3 regions of the Rossellomorea sp. FS2 genome follow, and region 2 is predicted to be linked to each of the others. Evidence: riboswitches for the same ligand, from Rfam matches in the RefSeq annotation. Region 2 holds a riboswitch; each other region holds the start of a gene.
The links. Region 2 has a riboswitch for thiamine pyrophosphate ahead of thiT (energy-coupled thiamine transporter ThiT). Riboswitches for the same ligand answer to the same signal wherever they lie in the genome.

Region 1 (7,442 bases), on a different contig from region 2:
AGATCTTTGAAGATATCGAGGACCGCTATAATCATCCGACAGAAGAGATGAAGAAGCGGGGCGTGAAGGAAAACTCGGGAAGGGAAAAAATGTTCGAGGTGAGAGAAATTGAATCCGACATTTCTTTCCTGAGGAATTACCTTACGAAAGACCTCGTGACAAGGGAAGATATGTATCTATTCCAGAAGCAGGGGAAGGACTACAAGATCGTTGACAAAGAGTGGACCCATGTAAGGGATCAGCTTGTGGGCATGAGGGTGAACGGAGGATTCCCGTACATCACGGTCGATGACGGGGACTACATGAAGAGTGGTGAACTGTACCTTAAGCACTGGTTTGAAGATGTGGAGCTCGACATTAAATATTTGGAGAAAGTGCTGCCGTATCTTCATCAGCTATGGGGGAGACCGGTCCATATGGAGACTCGGGTGGAAGGAAGGAATATGCAGTTCACCTATGATGGTCGGAGTGTTCAAAGAAAATATTTGTAATCTACGGGGGCCGGAGAGCCCCTTTTTTCATGTTTCAGGTACAGCTCGGGAATCTTGTTCTAAAATCAGGCCCCCCTTTATAAAATGAAGCAAGGAGGCGATTGTATGGCTGAAGTCGAAGTATTCATTGGAGATCTGGAAGATCCTGCTTTTCAGTATGAGGGCGGTGATTGGAATCATAATTATCCGAAGAGGATCAGTCCGTTCCTTCCTGATGGATCCGATCTCTTTTACAGGATCCTGGATGGCATCTACAAGAAAGAGTTGGTGGGGAGACAGACGGATTGGGGAAGCCACACGTGCCTGCTCTATCCTCATGAAATGATCCAGGTGCTGTCGGGTCATTACGCGGATAAGAGAACCGGGGAAGATGTCGAAAAACTGTTCAGGATGATCCTTGATCTTGATCCAGGGATTCAATACGGCCTTGTGGCCTGTGAAATGGGATAGGATGGACCCTTTTCTCCCACTGGGAAATCAACCTCGCATTAGGAGTGAAAGAAGAAGGGAACCTGCCCATATTGCATGGTTTAAAACCTCCCGTAATTGGGGTATACACCTCAATTGGAGGGGTTGAAAATGTTACACCAAGAAAATGAACTGAGTACAACCGTAAATTCAAAAAAAGACTTCTACATTCAACAGCTCTTACGAATCGGAGTATATAAATATAAAGATCAACAGCTGTATGAATTACCAATGGGAGAGCTTCAGGAAGTGTATCTCGACTTCTATGTAGCTCCTGATAATAAGAGAAAATAAAAATGACGATCTGTAGAGATCGTCATTTTTATTTTGGGTTGAAGCCTATGCTTGTCGCCTCAGAACGACCCGCCTCCGCTTTTCTTTCATGTCTAGCTCCGGCGGGTTGAGGCTCGAGGTCATAAGTCAAACCGTCCAAAAAGGCAAAGGGCGCCTTTCCGAACGGTTCGCCTTATGCTTGTCGCCTCAGAACGACCCGCCTCCGCTTTTCTTTATGTCCAGCTCCGGGGGCTTGAGGCTCGAGGTCATAAGCCGTGCTGATCAAAAAGGCAAAGAACGCCTTTCCGCTCAGCCCGTCTTATGCTTGTCGCCTCAGAGCAAGCCCCCTCCGCTTTTCTTTATGTCTAGCTCCGGCGGGTTGACCCTCGAGGTCATAAGTCAAGAACCCCAAAAGGCAAAGAGCGCCTTTCAGGGTTCTCGTCTTATGCTTGTCGGGTCAGAACACCCCCGCCTCCGCTTTTCTTAAGGGACTTCGTGTCCCATTGAGGCGTGGAGGATTTCGAACCATTGGTCGTGGTTGAGGGTGATGTTCAGTGAGTTGATGGCTGATTGAATTCGTTCTTTTTTGCCCGATCCGACAATCGGCATGATGCGTGCAGGGTGTGTGAGGAGCCAGGCGTACAGGATTTCGTCGATTCCGTTGGCACCAGTTTCGCCTTGTACTTTTTCAAGTGCAGCGCGCAGGCGGTCTGCTTTTTCATCGCCTTGTTTGAAGATGGCTCCTCCGGCAAGTGGTGACCAGGCCATTGGTGGCACCTTCTTCTCCTGACAAAGGTTCAGCGTGCCGTCTTCGATGTTTTCAAGCTCGTAAGCAGATAGTTCGATCTGGTTGGTCACAAGCGGGAAAGGAAGATGTGCCTGAAGCATGGACCATTGGTGATGCTTGAAATTCGAGACACCGAAATGTTTAACCTTACCGGCGTCTTTCAACTGAGTGAAGGCGTCTGCAACTTGTTCAGGGTCCATGAATGGATCGGGACGGTGAATCAGCAGGACGTCGATATAATCTGTTGACAGGTTCTTCAGTGACTGATCCACAGATTCAAGGATATGGGACTTCGATGTATTGTAATGGTGGGTACGGTGCTGCGGTCGTTGTTCGGAAGGAATGACGATTCCGCATTTAGTGACGATCTCCATCTGGTCCCGCAAAGAAGGCTTCAGTGAAAGAGCCTCTCCGAATAGCTCTTCACATTTGTACGAGCCATATAAATCTGCGTGATCAAATGTTGTAATGCCTTGTTCCAGGTCATGCTGGATCAGTGAGAGGGTTTCTTCTTTTGTATAATCCCAGTCTGCAAGCCTCCAAAAACCGTGGATGATTCTTGAGAAACTGAGGTCTTCAGTGATTTTTATTCTTTCCATGGAGCATTCCTCATTTCATGCAATTGGTATGTATGGTTGTTTGTGCAGTCATACTAATGAATATCTTACTACACAGATGGGTGGAACACGAAATGCTAGACCTCATTTCCGCATTTTTTTCTGAGGAAGATGCAGAACGGTTCAAGGTGAAAAGGGTAGGTGAATGCGTATGGGTGGTGGACGGCCCAGGGGGCACTTTTTATCTGAAAAGGAGGATGGAGATGGACTTGGAAGAGAAGATCACCACATATCTTCATCGCTGTTCCATCATGGCGGAGTTGCCTCACCCAACACGACAAGGAGGATTCATTACCTGGTCGGGTGAATGCGGGTACGCCCTATACGCATGCATTCCAGGAATCCGCCCTGGATGGGATGCTTCGAACATGTCTGCTATCGGGACCTATTTGGCCAATCTTCATGCGGTCTTCATGCACTTTCCGTCCGAGAGAGTCAAAACATGGGACATCTCCCTTCATACGATGGAGTGGATCCAGCAATGCAGCCATTCTCCAGCCATCGACTGGGCACGGTCCCTTATGATTCCATTTTGCAGTCAGGATCTTGAGGGAGGAAAGCAGCTTGTGCATGGTGATGTTCATCCCGGGAATCTCCTTATCGATAAAGAAGGGGAGGTTGGCATCATCGACTTTCACCGGCTGCGTGTCGCCCACCGAATGGCGGACGCAGCCTATTTCTGCACCCACCTCATCATTCACAATGGCATATCCCTGCCATTGATCACTGCATTCTTAAAAGGTTACGGTGCTGAATCCCCTTTTAAGGAAGGGGAGGTTGCACAATTCATGCATCATCTTACCATGTTCATCATTCAATATGCCTTTTACCTTGGGCAGGCAGACGATCCCTTCGCTTCATTATCCCAGCTCACAGCGGTATCCGAAGCGGTTCACGATCTGATGTCCCCTCCAAGAAATACTTGAAAACCTTTTGATACTATGGCAAAGTTAGGAATGAAGATAACGCCCGATATCGTGATTATTGTAGGGGGACCGGTGTGGCCGGTTGAGAGTGCATCCATCAGATGCTGACCCTTTGAACCTGAACTGGCTCATACCAGCGTAGGAAACAGATCGTAGACAGAATTCTTGTTTAATGATGCGTCCTAGGCAAATGAGCCTCGGGCGTTTTTTTCTGTACATATTTAGTGAAGGGGCGTATGCATCTTGAGAAAATGGCTCATGGTCGTAAGTGCAATCCTCCTGCTGACTGCATGCAGTTCAGGCGGAACTGAAAAAGAAAAACTCAAAAAGGTATCGGTCGTCCTTGATTGGACCCCGAATACAAACCATACCGGTTTGTATGTGGCAAAAGAAAAAGGATATTTTGAAAAGCAAGGACTCGATGTCGACATCATCATGCCAGGTGAAGCAGGTGCGGACCAATTGGTAGCATCGGGAAAGGCGGATTTTGGCGTGGGGTATCAGGAAGGTGTCACACAGGCAAGGGTTCAGGATGTACCGATCGTCTCGATTGCGGCCATCATACAGCATAATACATCGGGCTTTGCAGCACCGAAAGACAAAGGGATCACCAAGCCTGAAGATTTCGAAGGCAAGACATACGGTGGATGGGGTTCTCCCGTAGAGGAAGCCGTCATGAGCTCGATCATGAAACAGGAAGGGGCCGACGTGAAGAAGGTCAACTTCGTGAATATGGGGGATACTGACTTCTTTACGGCTGTGAAAAGGGATATCGACTTTGCCTGGATCTTTTATGGCTGGACGGGGATTGAAGCCGAACTCCGTGGGGAAGAACTTGATATGATGTACGTCAAGGATTACTCGGATAAGCTTGACTACTACACCCCTGTCCTCACGACGAACGAATCACATATAGAGGATGATCCTGACACGGTCAAGGCATTCCTGAAGGCAGCAACGGAAGGATATGAGTACAGCATCGAACATCCGGATGAAGCAGGCAAGATCCTCCTAAAAGAAGCACCCGACCTTGATGAAGAGCTCGTCATGAAAAGCCAGGAATGGCTTGCACCGAAATACAAAGACGATGCGGAGAGATGGGGAGAGCAGAAAGCGGAAGTATGGAAGAATTACGCTGATTGGATGTTCGATAATGGACTTCTCGATAAGAAACTTGATAGTCAAAAAGCCTACACAAATGAATTTTTACCTGGAGAGTGAGCATAAATGGCAAATGCATTGGTCAGTATTCAAATCATCCCGAAAACGAAGAATGGTGAAGATGTCATCCCTTATGTCGACGAAGCGATCGCAGTCATAGAAGAATCGGGAGTGCATTATGAAGTGAATCCATTGGAAACGACAATGGAAGGTGAACTCAGCGAGTTGTTCAAGATCGTGGAGCGCATGAATGAGAAGATGATCGCAAGGGGAAGCGTGAATGTCATCTCTCAGATCAAGGTTCTCTATCAGCCTCAAGGCATCGAAATGACGGATCTTACCGGTAAATACCGTTCATGATGAACGGAATCAGGAAGGGATGGCGGCCGGTTTCGGCCCTCATCCTTTTATTCATCTTCTGGCAGGTGGCGGTGACGGTGTTCACCATCCCCCAATGGTTGCTGCCATCCCCTATGAAGGTTATTTCCGAGGGCATGGCTTCATGGGACTCCTTCCGTATCCATCTTACTTCTACAGTCGGGCTCTCCGTTTCCGGCTTCTTGATCGGATGTGCTGCGGGTCTCGCTGTGGCTGTCACACTGCATCTTCTTCCAGGGGTGAGGGAAGCGGTCTATCCGCTGATGATCTTATCGCAAAATGTGCCCATCATCGTACTCGCCCCACTTTTGGTCATATGGTTCGGTTTTGGCCTGCTGCCTAAGTTCCTGGTAATCACGCTTGTGTGCTTCTTTCCGATAGCAGTCTCCACCATGGACGGGTTCAGGCAGACTGGACGCCATTATATTCACTATATGAAAATGGCTGGGGCAACCAAGGGGCAGATCTTCAGGAAGGTGGAGTGGCCCCATGCCCTTCCATCCATCTTCTCAGGTCTGAAGATTGCGGCCACATACAGCGTCATGGGAGCTGTCATTTCTGAGTGGCTTGGGTCTCAGAAGGGAATCGGTGTCTATATGACGCTTGCATCCTCGGCATTCAGGACCGATCGTGTATTCGTGGCGATCTTCGCCATCATGATCTTGAGCTTGTTGTTTTTCACGGTCATCGTCCTCCTGGAGCGATGGTGTGTGAAAGGGAAGAAGGAGGAATTGAAATGAGTCAGCTACACATCAAGTCTTTATCGAAGCAATTCGATCATCACCCTGTCCTTCGGGATCTATCCCTTCAGGTTGAAGAAGGGGAGTTCGTGTCCATCCTTGGCCCTTCAGGCAGCGGGAAAACTACACTCTTTCATTTGATTGGCGGGATGATGGAACCTGAAGAAGGCTTCATCATTCTCAACGGGGAGAATATCAACGGTAAGACCGGGTTCATCAGCTACATGCCGCAGGATCAAGCGTTATTACCGTGGAGAACGGTTCTCGGAAATGTGATCCTGGGTCAGGAAATTCACGGGAGGAAAGACGAGGAACAGGCTAGAAAGTGGATCGGGCGTGCAGGACTTTCAGGTTATGAGGGGGCGTATCCCGATGAGCTCTCCGGTGGGATGAAGCAAAGGGTCGCTTTCATCAGGGCCTTGATGAGTCCGCAATCCCTGCTGTGCCTTGATGAGCCGTTCTCCAGTCTCGATGAGTTCACAAGGCTCGACATGCAAAAATGGCTCATGGATATTTGGGAAGAGGATAAGAGATCAGTTCTCTTCATCACCCATAACATAGACGAGGCACTTTTCCTGTCTGATCGCATCATTGTGTTATCGGGGAAGCCTTCGAGCGTGCAGAAAGAATTCAGGGTGCCCTATCCGCGCCCAAGGGACGAAGGGATCATTTTAAGCGCGGAATTTCTTGAGCACAAAAAAGAAATCTTCAGGGAGTTGACGAAGCATGTTCAGCATGATTGATGCCCATATCCATTGGGATGGGTATTCTCCCGGGCAACGTTCTGTAATCCTTGATTCCCTCGATCGCCATGGGGTTAAGGCGATGATTGCTGTGGGGATGGACTTGAAGTCGAGCAGGGAAACATTGGACCTGTCCTTGATCGATGGGCGGGTGAAGGCGGCAGCCGGGTTCCACCCGGAACAGGAGCTTCCTTCTACAGAAGAAATCGAGGAGATCTTCACCTTCCTAGATCAGCATGCGGAATCACTGGTTGCCGTGGGGGAGGTGGGTCTCCCTTATTACAAAATGCAGGATGATGCGACCCTTGAAATGAAACCCTATGAAGAATTGCTGGAGAGGTTCATTGTGAAGGCGAAGTCCCTTGATAAGCCTGTCGTCCTCCATTGCATTTACGAGCATGCCAGTGTAGCGTGTGATCTGTTGGAGCGTCATTCGGTGGAGAAGGCGCATTTTCACTGGTTCAAAGGGGACGAAGCGATTCTTGAGAGGGTGCTGTCCAATGGATATAAATTGTCGGTCACTCCGGATGTGATGTATGAAGATGAGATTCAAAAGATCGTGCAAAAAGCCCCGCTTGATGCCATCATGGTTGAAACCGACGGCCCCTGGCCGTTTGAAGGGCCATTTAAAGGGCAGATGACCCACCCCAGTATGATGAGAAAAACCATTGAATGCATAGCCTCAATCAAAAAGCTGGATGAAACCGAGACTGCCGAGAGGATCTTTACCGAAACAAAGCAATTTTACAGGCTCTCCATGTAAATGGAGAGTTTTTTTGGTATAAGCAGGTATTTCCAACATATTTGATCCCGCGTAGGAAAAAATGAAAAGGAATACGTAGGAAATGGGTGAACCCA
Region 2 (7,442 bases):
TCCGTATACTATGTTACGGATCAACCGATAAAGGGGGAGATAATATGGGTGAAACAGGGGACATCATGTTCAACATTATGCCTGTCATAGTGGGGCTGGGCATCACCGTTGTAATAGGCATCTTTTTGTTTCAATCTTTTAAAGGTGTGAGCGAATGGAATAGTAACAATCAGTCTCCGCGCCTGTCATCCAGGGCCGAAGTCGTGTCGAAGCGGACAGAGGTTCACGGCGGCGGCGGAGATACGCGGGCACACACCAGCTATTACATGACATTTCAAGTAGAAAACGGCGATCGGATGGAGATGCACGTCAAGGGCCCAGAATACGGCATGCTTGCAGAAGGCGATGAGGGACTCCTCACCTTCCAGGGCACACGCTATCTCGGCTTCGAAAGGGATGGGCAATAAGTTGAAAAGAGGATGCCGCCACCGGCACCCTCTTCTTTTCTATATTGTTTCATCTCATCCTGCGCGCAGAGGAACTGAGCTTTGCGTTCCGGATCACCTGATTGATGACCTCGGAGAAGACGAGGCCGATCGCAATTGACCCGGAGATCATGAACGCCTTAGCCGCCAGATTCATGGCCATATTGTAGTCATTCTGGACAAAGTTCCTCATGGCATCATAGGCAATCCCGCCCGGAACAAGGGGGATGATCCCGGCAACACTGAATATGATCACCGGGGTTTTGTACATCTTGGCAAATATCTGCGATACCACCGCCACGACGAATGAAGCCGCAAGCGTCGCAATGACGGTATCGATTTCTACGGTGAACAGGACGATATAGATCATCCATCCGAGCATCCCGACGATACCGCATTTGAACAGCGATTGTTTCGGGGCATTGAAGATGATCCCGAAAGCGGCAGCCGAAATGAAGCTCGTCACCATATGTTCAACAACAAACATCACTCTTTATTCCCCTTCCGTTACAACAATGTGAAAACAACTGCAACCCCGCCTCCGATGGCAAACGCCGTCAGAAATGCTTCTGCACCCTTGCTCAAGCCAGATACAAGATGACCTGCCATCAGATCCCTGACAGCGTTGGTGATCAAGAGCCCTGGTACCAGTGGCATGACGGAGCCGATGACGATTTTATCAAGCTGGTGCCCGATGCCTGATTGGACGAATCCGAAGGCCAGCATGCCGATGATCAAACTGGACAAGAACTCGGAGAAGAACTTGATCGGCACGACCCGTTGGAAATAGATCAGGCAGATATATCCGACACCGCCCGTGATGGCAGCCGGAATAAAGTCATTCCAGGATCCAAGGAACATGATAAGGAAACAACCGCTTGCGATGGTGGCTGCCAAGAGCTGAAGTTTGAACGGGTAAGAAAGATCCGATTCATCCAGCTTCTCAAGCGCATGAAAGGCCTCTTCCACAGACAGATGCCCTTTGCTGATCTGCCTGGAGAGGCTGTTGACGAGCGTCACTTTCTCAAGGTCAGTGGAGCGCTCGTTGATCCTGATCAATTTGGTCTTGGTCGGCTCTTCTGTTTCAATTGAAAAGATGATACCCGTGGGCGTCACATAACTGTGGGATTCCTTGATCCCGTAGGAGGCTGCGATCCGCATCATGGTATCTTCCACCCTGTACGTTTCCGCGCCGCTTTGCAGCATGATTTTACCTGCAAGGAGACATACCTCCATGATATCGTATCTTCGCATCATTTTTGCTTCCATAGAATCTCTCCACACGATTGATTTAAGAATAGGTTTAGTTTAAAGGAAAGGAATTATGTTCGCAATGAGGACTCATCATCGTTCTTTATCGAAGAGGGTCCGCCGTCTGTGACGGATCTTTTTTTCCTGAGGGGTTTCCACTTCCATTTATAGAGGATATAGACGCTTGTGGCAGCGACAACAGCGCCGATTACAAGGTTTTGATAATGATCGATTGTACGCATGACGGTTTCAGGATCTCCTCCATAGAATTTCCCGAAGCTCAGGAGAATGAAGGTGGAGGGTGTGATCCCGAGCATGGTGAGGAAGGAATAGAGTTTCACATCCATCTTGGACATCCCGGCAACAAAAGGGACGACATTCCCCAGATGCAGAGGACTCGCAATCGCCACGCTCCAAATGCCATACTTCGTGAACTGATCCTGTGCAGCCCGAAGCTTTTGCCTGCGTTCAGGGCTGAGGCGTGCCTCCACCCTTTCACCGAGCTTATAACTAAGGAAGTAAGGGATATAGCTCCCTAAGACATAGAGGGCGCTTCCTGCAACGGAGACGAAAAAGAGCTCAAGCCACGATAGCTCCAACAAGAACCCGACGGTCACGATGAATAACGTACCTACAAATGGGAAGGCACTCCCTTCGATGAACAGGGAGAGGAGGATCCCCCACACTCCCCAATCCTGGGCAGCCTCCAGCATATATTCCGTCATGATCACCCCTCCTTCCATAGTCCTATTCCTGTTCATTTACCCCTGCTCTCCCCAAGTGAAACCCCCGCCAGCACAATAGAAAAAGACCGGCCTCAGCCGATCTTCACACTCACGCAGCTTTACGATTCATGGAACGTCCATCCTCCACTTTGACAAGTCGGGGTGCTGTAGCCACCAACGCGCATAAAACAATGGCGCAAAGGATCGCCGAACCGAGCATCGAAGCTCCGTTGGCAGCAAATGAAAACAGAACCGGCGACAGGTTATCCGGCGCCAAATACCCGAAGAAGAACACACCCGCGATGAAATGCCAGAAATAACGGGCCACGCTTCCGACCAAAATCGCGAGAAGCATCCAACTCAGCAGACCTTTCTTCCCCCCATCGCGCACAGCGCTCTGGATCCGGCTGCTGAATAGTCCGGCCCCACCGATAAAGGCGAAAGCCACGAAATACTCAAGGAAGACCTGTACCGGATGAACGACCCAGGCTTCCCCGAGGGCGACCTGTAACAATCCCCAGATGAAACCGGCCAGCGTGGCCGCCTTGAAGCCCCTTCTGAATGCCAGCAGGAAGATCGGCACCATGGCCACATTAAATGAAATCGACGGTGTAAGCTTGATGGATGGAATCAGATCGACCACGACGGCAAGGGCAGCCATGATCGCCACTTCGATCAAGACGATGAGCTTCATATTCTTCATAAAAAAATCCCCCTTTTCTATGAACGAAACCATTAGGGAGAATGCATGTACTACAAGGCAAAAAACTGCCTTCCACATCCCTACGCTAGTGCTAACTAACAGGTTCAAAGGGTCAGAACGGATCGACCGTTCACTCTCAGCAAAACAGCTCCCCTTGTGGTTACGTTTATGAAATTGATTACCTGTCCATTATAACGGAAGAGCGGGAAAAGGGCAAAATCATTCCGGCGCAGGCTCCAACGGATCGTGGCGGATGAAGATCGGCATGGCTTTCGGTGTGACCATGAAGCCATAGCGTTTCCCTTCCCCATCTTTATACGCAACGGAGTAGTCACCGAGCTGCGGGGAAAATTCCACAGAATCATACGATAATTTCAAATGCTCATATTTAAAGTTGATATACACGTTGGTCGCGATGCGGGCCGTGACGTGCTGTACTCCAGGAATCTGGTTTGCTGTCACGAAAAGGATTGCAACCAAAAGGATGCTCAGTGTCTTCTTCGACTCGGCGATCAGCTTCATTCCATCCCCTCCAACCAGTTCTTTCATACTAAATGAATCCCTTTTTATTATAGTATAAAAGAATCTGAATGATATGACAAAAAGATTCACCGATAATAGGTCTTTCGACTCTTTTTCCAGATATTACGACATCCTTCGGGGTAAAACGCCCCTGACAAGCACGTAAAAAGCACCCTGAAAGTTCAGGATGCTCTCTCTTAACCCAACGATACGTCCAAGATCATCATCACGACAAACCCCGCCATCAGACCCAGGGTGGCAAGATCCGTACTTCCTGAAGATTGGGATTCCGGTATCAATTCCTCGACAACGACAAATATCATGGCGCCTGCCGCGAATGCCAGGGCATATGGGAGGAGCGGCTGGATCATCAGTACGGCCGCTGCTCCGATGACTGCCGCGATGGGCTCTACGATAGCAGACATCTGACCGTAGTTGAAGGCGCGCCTCCGAGACATCCCCTCCCCTCTCAGAGGGATGGATAACGCGGCCCCTTCCGGCATATTCTGAATCCCGATTCCGATGGCAAGACCTATGGCCCCGATCAGGGTCGCATCGCCAAGACCGAGTGCCGCAGCCCCGAATGCCACCCCGATTGCAAGACCCTCTGGAATATTATGAAGCGTGATGGCAAGGAATAAGAGCGTGGATTTCTTGAACTTCGTCGGTGGTCCCTCCGCCTTTTCCGATGCGTTCCCGAGATGCAGATGGGGAACGACAAAATCCAGGAGCCGGATGAAAAGTCCTCCAAGAAGGAAGCCGACTGCCGGTGCAAGCCACGGAATCTGCCCGTTCTGCTCGCTGAACTCTATGGAAGGAGCGAGAAGGGACCAGAAGGAAGCCGCAATCATGACCCCCGCAGCAAAGCCTAACATCATATTCAATGTATGTTTCTCGATCTTTCTGAAGAAGAAGACCGCAGAGGCCCCCAATGCCGTAAGCCCCCAGGTCACCATTCCGCCAAAAAGAGCCTGAAGAGCAGGATTAAGTCCACCTAACCAATCAAGGAACACATTAAGCCCTCCCTTTCGTCCTCTATCATCATTCCACTTTACGACGTTACCCATTCTCCCCTATGTATATGCCTATATCTGCAAATGGTGTTATCCGAGTGGATTTCCAGGCAGGCCAAAAAAAGCCGGATGCGCCTAAAGGCGTTCCGGCTCATTCCGGCCCTTGATCAACCATTTCCAGCAGCCAAGGTTCACCGCAGCCACTAACAACCCATACCCGTAGATGCCAAAAGGAATCTTGAGTACCAAGTAGTGCAGACCTGCCAATGCTCCAGCTAGGAAGAAGAAGGGGATGATTTTGAAGGTTTCGCTCTGGGCCATCCCCTCGAAACTCTCTGAAAATGGAAGAACCTGATTCATCCACACACTGCAGATGACCGTAATGATACACATGATCATGAAGATGACAATGAGATCCGGGATGATCACCGGTCCATAAAGGAAAATACATGCAAGGGCAAGGACCATGTACACCGGAAGGAACAGCTTCACAAGGAAGGCTTTCAAAGTCCCTTTATAGACCGATTCCACCCGGGTCACGGGAGCCACCCTGTAGATCCAGGACCCTTTATGCCTTCCGGAATAATTCAGCATCATGACGACCGACGGGGCAACGATGAGACTGACATAGACGGCCAGATAAGATTTACTTCCATGAAGATCCCAGATGGAAAGGCCAGGCCTCGTAAAAATGAAAAGAAACGGAAGGATCAAGGCAAAGCCCAATGAAGGATAGACTTTGAGCTTGAAGTCCCTCTCCGTCCTCATCATTTTTTGGGCAAATCGGTAAAACGCACGTTCCTCCTGATTCCGGCAAAGCACCTTAAGGAATCGATTGCTTTTCACCCTCCGCTTCCTTCCGCCGGCTTGTGCCGAGAGCTTATGAAGATTGCGCTCGAACTGTGGAAGTGCCTTGATGTAGATGAACAGTGCAGCGAGAGGTACCAGCACAAAAAGAATCGACATGATGAGTACCACGCTGGAGTGATTCCCATTGAGGACATATTCAAACGGCGCACCGAACCAAAGGGGCGGGATCAACACCGTCCACCACTCCGGTGAAAAGGACATATTCACATCCACGAGGTCAAACGCCCTCGCTGCCAGCTGATAGGCTATGGCAATCCCGACGGAGAGACCGATCTGGACATAGTTGATCATATCCTTCAGCTTCTCACCATCAAAAAACTTCAAAACATAATAGTACATCAGGGCCGTCATGGCCAGGATGAGAAGATCGAGAAGCACGATTCCCACCAGGAATAAAAGGAAAAAGACAAACCCATTTAAGAAGAACGAAACCACAAGTGGGATGATCGTCAATGCTCCGGTCAGGAAGAACAGGTAAAAGAATACATGGAGCGCCTTCGCCATCGAGATATCCTTCCGCTGGACCGGTTTGGTGAAAAGGATCGTGGAATCACGCACATCCAGGATCACCACGGAAAAATCCGAAATCATCGAGGTGCTGGTCATGAAGAAGATGACGGAGAAAATCAGCGTCATTTGAAACAGATACATATCCCCGAAGAACAGGATCGGAAGCAGGAGCAATCCATATAAGGCATACACCCAAAGCGATTTGATGAACCGGTTCCCGTCCTTTTCATTTTTCACCTTCCCTTGCTGGAAGATGGTAGGGACCCTCCTACCGTCCATGGTCCACTTCATGTGGAGGATCTTGCGGATCACAGGATAATCAAAGCCGAAAATCGCGAACAGCCCCTTGAATGCATCAAGGACCTTCAACGTTGGAAATGTCCTCATGATTACACTCCCCTTACGACAGAAACAATCTCAGACGCCGTCTCCTTATGCTCTGTGAAGCCTGTCAGCTGATTGAAGATCTCTTCGAGGGAACCTTCTAAATTCTGATTCTTCAACTCTTCAAAACTCCCATCCGCAGCGACCGCCCCCTGATGAAGGAGGATGATGCGACTGCTGATCTTTTCGACTACATCCATGATGTGGGAGGAGTAAAAAATCGTCTTGCCTTCCGCAGCAAGCAGTGCCAGGAGTTCTTTGAAGATCATCACAGAATTGGCGTCGAGACCATTGATCGGTTCATCAAGGAACAGGATATCAGGATCATGAAGAAGACTCGCGATGATGAGGGTTTTCTGTTTCATCCCCTTTGAGTAGGATGCGATCCTGGAATGATACACGTCGGACAAACCAAAGAGGCTCATCAGCTTTTCCGCTTTCGCATCAGCCTCAACCGGGTCCATCCCATAAAGCTCCCCACTGAAGGTCAGATACTCCTGGCCCGTGAGATTATCATAAAGGTCGGCAAGCTCAGGCACATACCCTATCCTTTTTTTGTATTCAACAGAGGTAGAGGTGATTTCTTCACCGAACAGCCTCACCGAGCCGGAATCACTTTCTTCAAGGCCGAGGATGATTTTCACCGTCGTGCTCTTACCGGCCCCGTTTCGACCGATGTACCCGATGATCTGCCCCGGGAACACGTCAAGGTCTACTCCTTTTAATACTTCCTTTCCATTGTAGGTTTTCTTCAGTTGATGCAGTGAGAGAATTGGTTGATTCGTTTCCATGCTATACTCCTTTGCTAAAACAGTATCTTCCAATGGTAACATAAATTCATATCCATTTCTTTTCCTTCTGCGCCATTCATTGACAAAGACTGGCATTCGATAGACAATGAGTACAGTAGATTTGCGAAGGAGAGCCCTATGACGACACATTCACTAGCACTATATGAGTATCTGAACGAAAATGCCTATCATTTCACAGAGGAATGGGCCAACCGTCAACGTGTAAAGTACGGATCCCATTACTCCTC
Region 3 (7,442 bases), on a different contig from region 2:
GTCCTCCAGCATGAGGTCTTCCTCTCTCAGATTCCTTTCATCCTGATCATTTGGATCAGTGTGATCCTGCTTCCTTTCAATATTTTCAATCGCAACAAACAAGGGCAGTTGGAAGAGCAGCTCGAAGATGCCAATAAACGGATCTCAGAATTGGTGAAGCAGGAAGAGCGGCAGAGGATTGCAAGGGATCTCCACGACACCCTTGGTCAGAAACTATCACTGATCGGATTGAAAAGCGATCTGGCCAGAAAACTGGTCGAGAAAAATCCGGAACAGGCGAAGAACGAACTCATGGATGTCCAGCAGACGGCAAGGACGGCGCTGAGTGAAGTCCGGACCCTCGTATCACAGATGAGAGGCATCAGGCTCGAGGATGAGTTCATCCGGATCCGTCAGCTCCTGTCAGCAGCCGACATCCGGTTCATCCCTGAATACGAGGAACCGCTCCCCAATATCTCGCTGTTCCTTGAGAATATCCTCAGTATGTGCCTGAAGGAAGCCGTTACCAATATCGTAAAGCATAGCGGCGCCACAGAGTGTACACTCAGGGTGGTGGAAAGCCATGATAGCCTTAGATTCGTTCTTTCTGATAACGGTAAAGGCATCCCTAAGGATTACCGCAAATCAAAAGGGAGCGGATTGATCGGGATCCGTGAGCGGCTCGACTTCGTGAACGGAGAGCTTGGAATCGACGGAGAAGATGGCACCACTCTGACAATGATCGTGCCTAAAGTGATAAAAGATACAAACAGGGAGGGTTACAATTGATTTCAATCGTGATTGCAGAAGATCAGAGGATGATGCTGGGGGCCCTTGGTTCCCTCTTGAACCTCGAAGATGATATGGAAGTCGTAGGGATGGCAGGAGACGGGGAAGAAGCGCTCTCGCTCGTTCGGGAGCTACGTCCCGATATATGCATGATGGATATCGAAATGCCCAAGATGACTGGGCTGGAAGCAGCAGAAAGACTGAAGGACACTGACTGCAGGGTCATCATCTTGACCACCTTTGCACGGTCAGGCTATTTTCAACGCGCCCTGAAGGCAGGGGTGAAGGGATACCTTCTGAAAGACAGCCCCAGTGAAGAGCTTGCTCAATCCATACGACTCGTCATGGATGGGAAGCGGATGTTTGCACCCGAACTCATGGATGATGTATATGGTGAAGAAAATCCCCTGACGGATCGTGAGAAAGAAGTGCTGTGGCTCGTCGCCGACGGGAAAAACACGCAGGAAATCGCCGATGAACTCAGCCTGAAGGCAGGAACCGTCCGTAATTATATTTCAACCATCCTTGAAAAACTCGGTGTGAAAAACAGGATCGAGGCCATTACCCAATCGAAGGAGAAAGGCTGGTTCAAGTGAGTTGTTTCTTTGCACTTAATGAAAATGATGATCCAACACCTGCCCCCCCTTCACCATGGGGAGAACCGAAGGAACGGGTAGACAACTTCACCGGTTGACAGCAATGATAAAAAATGAAACGTATATATAAAGTCCTTTTCCTCATTCTACGGTAACTTCCAGTATTCACTACAGAGTGCTCGAAGCGGAGGCCAACCGACTCCAACGTTACAAGCGGACAGGGCGAGTCCCCGCAAGAATCAGGAGGCTCACCGCAGGCCCAATGGAAAGCGACTGGCCGCAGTGAAGAAGCACGCACTCCTACTTACCGTCTATCCAGACAATATCAACCGTTAGATACGGCACAGGTACCATGATATATAAAGTCTATGAGAATATAAGGTTGGAAACTTCTCTCACGCCATTAGTTTTATTAACATGTCCTACTATTCACTACAGAGTGCTCGAAGCGGAGACCAACCGACTCCAACGGGAAAAGCGGGCAGGGTGAGACCCCGCAAGAATGAGGAGGCTCACCGCACGCCCCGTGGAAAGCGGTTGGCCGCAGCGAAGAGCACGGACTCCTACTTATCACATGCCAATTCAAAAAATAATAGAACTTATATAACGCCTCACCTTTGTACGATTCCATAGGATAAAAGCAGTTTCTTCCTTGGATGGACTTGACAATCCATCTCTTCATGTTACGATAGCATCGAACTCAACTTACATATGACGATCCACTAGGGGGGCCCTTAATAGCGGCTGAGATTGAAGTGAAACTTCAAGACCCTTTGAACCTGATCTGGTTGATACCAGCGGAGGGAAGTGGCGTTTTGAGGATATCTCTATCCGTTTCGGATTCTCAAAAAGCCATTTTCCACCAACTCTGTGGAAAATGGCTTTTTTTCGTTTCAGTGGATCGTCAAAAGGAGGAAAGAGGAATGAAGTTTTCAGAAGAATTACGGCTGGCTGCAGACGATTGCTGGGAGGCGAGTTTTCAACATCCTTTCGTAAAAGGAATCGGTGATGGTTCCTTGCCGCTTGAGAATTTCAAATTTTATGTTTTGCAAGATTCCTATTATCTGACCCATTTTTCAAAAATGCAGGCTTTGGGGGCTTCAAAAGCAGGGGATCTTCAAACATCCGCCCGATTGGCTGCCCATGCACAGGCAACGTTCGAAGCAGAGCTTTCTCTCCATGAAGGGTTTTCTGACAAACTCGGAATCACAGAAGAAGAGAAGGAGCAGTTCGTTCCGTCCCCGACGGCGTATGCCTATGCTTCTCATATGTACCGATCTGCTCAGGTCGGTGATCTGGCTGATATCCTTGCTGCCCTGCTGCCCTGTTACTGGCTGTACTATGAGGTGGGGGAGAAATTGAAAGGAAGCACGCCGGAAGAACCCATTTATCAGGAGTGGATCGCCACCTACGGAGGGGAATGGTTCAGGGAGCTGGTTGAGGAACAGATCCAAAGGCTCGATGAACTGGCAGAGCTCGCAAGTGGTACTCAACGCGCCCGCATGAAAGAACTGTTCCTGGTGAGCAGCATTTATGAACTCCAGTTCTGGGAAATGGCCTTCACCCTTGAACGGTGGCCCTTCCAAGAATTACTGGCCACCACCCGAACCGGGGCCGGTGCATAATGGCAGTGTCCCAACCGGAGTTTCACATCATCACGTCGGGAAAGCAGTCTCCACGAGAAGTGGTCCAAATCTGCTCGCTTGTGCATCACCTGGTGGATGCCATTCACCTGAGGGAAAACAATTGGTCGTCGCGCTGTCTATACGACACCATTCTCGCGCTTCTCTCATCCGGTGTTCCTGCAGAGAAGCTGGTTGTCAATGATCGCGTCGACATAGCCTTGTTGACGGGTGTAGAACGGGTTCAGCTCGGATCCCGGAGCGTCACCCCCTCCGAAATCAAAAGGATGTTCCCGACGATCAAAATTGGAATATCCGTGCATAGTCCCGCGGAAGCAGATGCGGCAGGAAAAACAGGAGCCGACTCCATTCTCCTAGGGAACATATATCATACGGGCTCCAAACCAGGAAAGACCGGTATCGGAGTGGGTGCAATCAGCAAAGTAAAAGATGAATTTCCCGTAGTTGGAATAGGCGGGATCACGCCGGACAACTCTGCTGAAGTAATCCGTGCAGGGGCAGCAGGCATCGCCGTGTTGTCTGGTGTGTTCCTCAGCACGGATCCGCGGGGGGCGGCCGAGGATTATCGAGCATCTTTAAAGGGAGGTGGAGCACGATGAAGCGCATCATCATTGTCGGTGGAGGTGTGATTGGTCTATCCATCGCCTTCGAGCTTATGAAAAAGGGGTGCAACGTCACCCTTTTGGAAAAAGGGAAGCTTGCGGGCAAAGCCTCAGGTGCAGCAGCTGGAATGTTGGGGGTCCATACTGAAACCAGGGGAAACCCCTCCATGACCTCCCTTGCCAAAGAAAGCAGGGATCTCTTCCCGGCCCTAGCCGAACAGCTCCTGAACTGTTCAGGAATCGATATCGGTTTGAGACAAAACGGAATGATCATGCCTGCTATGACAGGCAGGGAGCAACACCTCCTTCAAGAGGAAGCGAACAGTCCACAGGGGATGAAGGAGGAATTGCGGTGGCTGGAGGAAAGGGAGTTAAGGAAAATGGAGCCTTCCTTATCCCGCTCATTCATTGGCGGTCTTTATATACCTCGGGACGGCAATCTTCTTGCACCTCGACTGTCAGAAGCGCTGGCTATTTCGGCAGCAACTATGGGGGCGGTACTCCATGAAGGCACCGAGGTCAACACACTCATCATGAAAGGGCGTTCAGTCATTGGTGTCAACACCACGCGGGGACCCCTTTATGGTGATGAGGTGGTGGTAGCAGGTGGCGCCTGGAGTCAGCATATCCTGCGACGGGTAGGAATTAAACTGGACGCTGCGCCGGTAAAAGGGGAATGCATTTCTGTGACCCCTAAGGAGGGATTCCTGAATCGAACGATTGTATCAGATGACGTGTATTTGGTCCCGAAAGCAGATGGCACATTGACGATCGGTGCCACGGAACAAGTAGGATCGTTCAGTGAAGATGTAGCTGCTGAGAGCGTCTCACGTTTACTTGCCAAGGCGTGCACCATTGCACCGGGCATTGCCGCTGCCGCATGGGGGAAAGCATGGGCAGGCACGAGGCCGAAAACATCCTCACGGCTCCCATTCATGGGAAGGGTTCCGGATGTGGAGGGACTGTCATTGGCGACAGGTCACTACCGGAATGGGATTCTTCTGGCTCCGATTACTGGAGTGCTGATGGCAGATCTACTGAGTGATAAGGACTGCGAAAGGAGATTGGGTTATGAATATACACGTCAATGGGATAGAAACCGAGGTTCCACCACAAGTGAAGTCAGTAGATGACCTCCTTATCCACCTTAAGACTGGTGAGCGGATGCTGATCGTGGAGTGGAACAAACAGATACTGAAGAAAGCTGAGCATAGGGATATCAAATTGAATGCTGGCGATCGGGTAGAGATCGTCCATTTCGTAGGAGGCGGTTGACATGTTGAAGATAGGGACGTATGAATTTGAATCAAGATTGCTTCTCGGTACGGGGAAGTATCCGGATCAGGAGATCCAGCGAAAGGCTGTGAAAGCGTCAGGTGCGGAAATCCTCACCTTTTCGGTCCGTCGCATGAACGTATTTGATTCCCCTGGGGAAAATGTCCTGGAGGAATTAGATCTCGGGAGCTTCACTTTACTGCCCAATACGGCCGGAGCGAAAGATGCCGCGGAAGCCGTCCGCCATGCACAGCTTGCAAAGGCATCAGGTTTATGTGACATGGTCAAAGTGGAAGTGATCGGATGTGAAAAGACCCTGCTACCGGATCCAGTGGAAACCTTGAAAGCTTCTGAAGAACTGCTGAGTCAAGGGTTTACCGTCCTCTCCTATACATCGGATGACGTCGTCCTTGCCAAAAGACTCGAGGAACTTGGCGTTCATGCCATCATGCCGGGTGCTTCACCGATCGGATCGGGTCAGGGAATCATCAATCCCCTGAACCTTTCCTTTATCATCGAACAGGCTCGTGTACCCGTCATTGTCGATGCCGGAATCGGTTCGCCGGCAGATGCAGCCAAGGCGATGGAGCTTGGCGCCGACGCCGTTTTGCTGAATACGGCCGTTGCTCAAGCAGGTGACCCTGTGAAGATGGCAGAGGCGATGAAGCTTGCGGTATTGTCCGGACGACTGGGATGTGAAGCGGGGCGTATCCCGGAAAAGACCTATGCATCAGCAAGCAGCCCATTGGAGGGACTGATGCAGTGAAAAGCGAAAGGTACTCCAGACAGATTTTATTTGCTCCCATTGGAGTAAGGGGGCAGGCAGTCCTGGGGGAGAAGCGCGTCATCATCATCGGTGCCGGTGCACTGGGATCTTCTGTTGCCGACATGTTGGCAAGGTCGGGGGTGGGGAAGCTCACCATCATCGACCGTGATTATGTGGAATGGAGCAATCTGCAGCGGCAGCAGCTGTATACGGAGCACGATGCAGAGAGCTCACTTCCAAAGGCGGCAGCCGCCGAACGACGGTTGAAAAGAGTGAATTCACAGGTGGAAATTGACGGAAGGGTGGGAGAAGTCACCCCCGGCATGCTTTCCTCAATGGAAGCGGATCTTTTGATCGATGCGACCGATAACTTCCATGTGAGACTCATGGTGAATGATCATGCGCGGATGAGGTCGATTCCCTGGATCTTCGGTGCCTGCCTTGGTTCCTATGGAATCACCCATACCTTCCTCCCTGGCGAAGGACCCTGTCTTCGCTGTCTTCAGGACGTACTGCCGGTGAACGGGGATTCGTGTGAATCGCAGGGGATCATCTCTCCTGCCGTCACGATGGTGACCTCTTATCAGACCGCAGAAGCGTTGAAGATCCTCACTGGCGCAAAAGGCGCTCTGAGAAAGACGCTCTTATCCTTTGATCTGTGGGAAAACAGCCGTAGTGAGGTCACCATCGAAAGCTTGCGGAAAATGGATTGCCCGACATGCGGATCGAATCCGACCTTTCCGGCTTTGAAAGGAACATCGGGAGTGAAGGCAAGCGTCCTTTGTGGGAGGGATGCCGTCCACATCAGGCCTTCAAGCCCCCTCAGTCTTCACCTCGAATCGTTTACTAAAAGGATGAAGGAGGGGCAGATCCTCAGTGCTAACCGATTCCTTGTGAATGTGAACATCGAAGGGCACCGGATGGTCGTTTTTTCAGATGGACGTGCCTTGATCCATGGGACATCCGACATTCCTGAAGCGAAGGCCCTTTACCGTAAATACATCGATGAACAGGAGTGTGTGCAAGATGAAAAAAGTATTGACCATTGCCGGATCAGATAGTGGTGGCGGTGCAGGGATCCAAGCGGATATTAAGACGTTCCAGGAACTCGGGGTGTTCGGGATGAGTGCCATCACTGCAGTGACGGCACAAAACACATTGGGCGTCCACGGGATTCATCCCGTCCCGCCATCTTTTGTGGAAGAACAAATGGATGCCATCGCAACGGATTTGAGTCCTGACGCAGTGAAGACCGGTATGCTGGTGGACAGAGAAATGATTTCCATTGTCGCTGCATCCATTGAGCAGCGTGGATGGAGGCGCGTGGTGGTCGATCCGGTCATGGTGGCAAAGGGCGGGGCTTCCCTGCTTCATGAAGGGGCCGTCGATGCGCTGATCCATAAATTGATCCCCTTGTCTTATGTAATCACCCCCAATCTCCCTGAAGCAGAAAAAATGACAGGAATCAAGATCCATTCAATGGAAGATCAGAAGAAAGCGGCCAAAATCATCCACACCATGGGGGCGGATAACATCATCATTAAAGGAGGGCATCTTCAGGATTCGGCTTCGGATCTTGTGACCGATCTTTTGTATGATGGAGAGCATTTTCACACGTTCACTTCCAGGCGCTTCCATACACGACATACCCATGGTACAGGCTGTACGTACTCAGCAGCGATCACGGCTCAAATTGCCAAGGGTCACACTGTCCATGAGGCAGTATCGCTTGCAAAGACGTTCATTTCTTCTGCCATTGAACATACCCTTGAACTTGGGGAGGGGCATGGTC

Region 1: another riboswitch for thiamine pyrophosphate. It lies ahead of ACNA6I_RS09400 (ABC transporter substrate-binding protein); the one in region 2 lies ahead of thiT (energy-coupled thiamine transporter ThiT).
Region 3: another riboswitch for thiamine pyrophosphate. It lies ahead of tenA (thiaminase II); the one in region 2 lies ahead of thiT (energy-coupled thiamine transporter ThiT).

The regions. Positions count from the first base shown of each region.
Region 1 is NZ_JBLRVS010000001.1:1,800,730-1,808,171, reverse strand. It holds gene ACNA6I_RS09425 (SpoVR family protein) at 1-491, shown strand, start outside; gene ACNA6I_RS09420 (hypothetical protein) at 597-941, shown strand; gene ACNA6I_RS09415 (Fur-regulated basic protein FbpA) at 1,071-1,253, shown strand; gene ACNA6I_RS09410 (aldo/keto reductase) at 1,716-2,618, opposite strand; gene ACNA6I_RS09405 (phosphotransferase) at 2,636-3,562, shown strand; TPP riboswitch at 3,615-3,724, shown strand; gene ACNA6I_RS09400 (ABC transporter substrate-binding protein) at 3,806-4,783, shown strand; gene ACNA6I_RS09395 (thiamine-binding protein) at 4,790-5,083, shown strand; gene ACNA6I_RS09390 (ABC transporter permease) at 5,080-5,841, shown strand; gene ACNA6I_RS09385 (ABC transporter ATP-binding protein) at 5,838-6,584, shown strand; gene ACNA6I_RS09380 (TatD family hydrolase) at 6,568-7,347, shown strand.
Region 2 is NZ_JBLRVS010000004.1:1,006,048-1,013,489, forward strand. It holds gene ACNA6I_RS16175 (DUF2500 domain-containing protein) at 45-407, shown strand; gene ACNA6I_RS16180 (threonine/serine exporter family protein) at 457-912, opposite strand; gene ACNA6I_RS16185 (threonine/serine exporter family protein) at 933-1,694, opposite strand; gene ACNA6I_RS16190 (DedA family protein) at 1,748-2,401, opposite strand; gene thiT (energy-coupled thiamine transporter ThiT) at 2,511-3,104, opposite strand; TPP riboswitch at 3,165-3,269, opposite strand; gene ACNA6I_RS16200 (hypothetical protein) at 3,324-3,653, opposite strand; gene ACNA6I_RS16205 (ZIP family metal transporter) at 3,824-4,582, opposite strand; gene ACNA6I_RS16210 (hypothetical protein) at 4,775-6,406, opposite strand; gene ACNA6I_RS16215 (ABC transporter ATP-binding protein) at 6,409-7,194, opposite strand; gene ACNA6I_RS16220 (STAS domain-containing protein) at 7,333-7,442, shown strand, end outside.
Region 3 is NZ_JBLRVS010000001.1:965,232-972,673, forward strand. It holds gene ACNA6I_RS05170 (sensor histidine kinase) at 1-768, shown strand, start outside; gene ACNA6I_RS05175 (response regulator transcription factor) at 765-1,364, shown strand; TPP riboswitch at 2,079-2,187, shown strand; gene tenA (thiaminase II) at 2,288-2,989, shown strand; gene ACNA6I_RS05185 (thiamine phosphate synthase) at 2,989-3,606, shown strand; gene thiO (glycine oxidase ThiO) at 3,603-4,742, shown strand; gene thiS (sulfur carrier protein ThiS) at 4,726-4,884, shown strand; gene ACNA6I_RS05200 (thiazole synthase) at 4,886-5,650, shown strand; gene ACNA6I_RS05205 (ThiF family adenylyltransferase) at 5,647-6,711, shown strand; gene thiD (bifunctional hydroxymethylpyrimidine kinase/phosphomethylpyrimidine kinase) at 6,677-7,442, shown strand, end outside.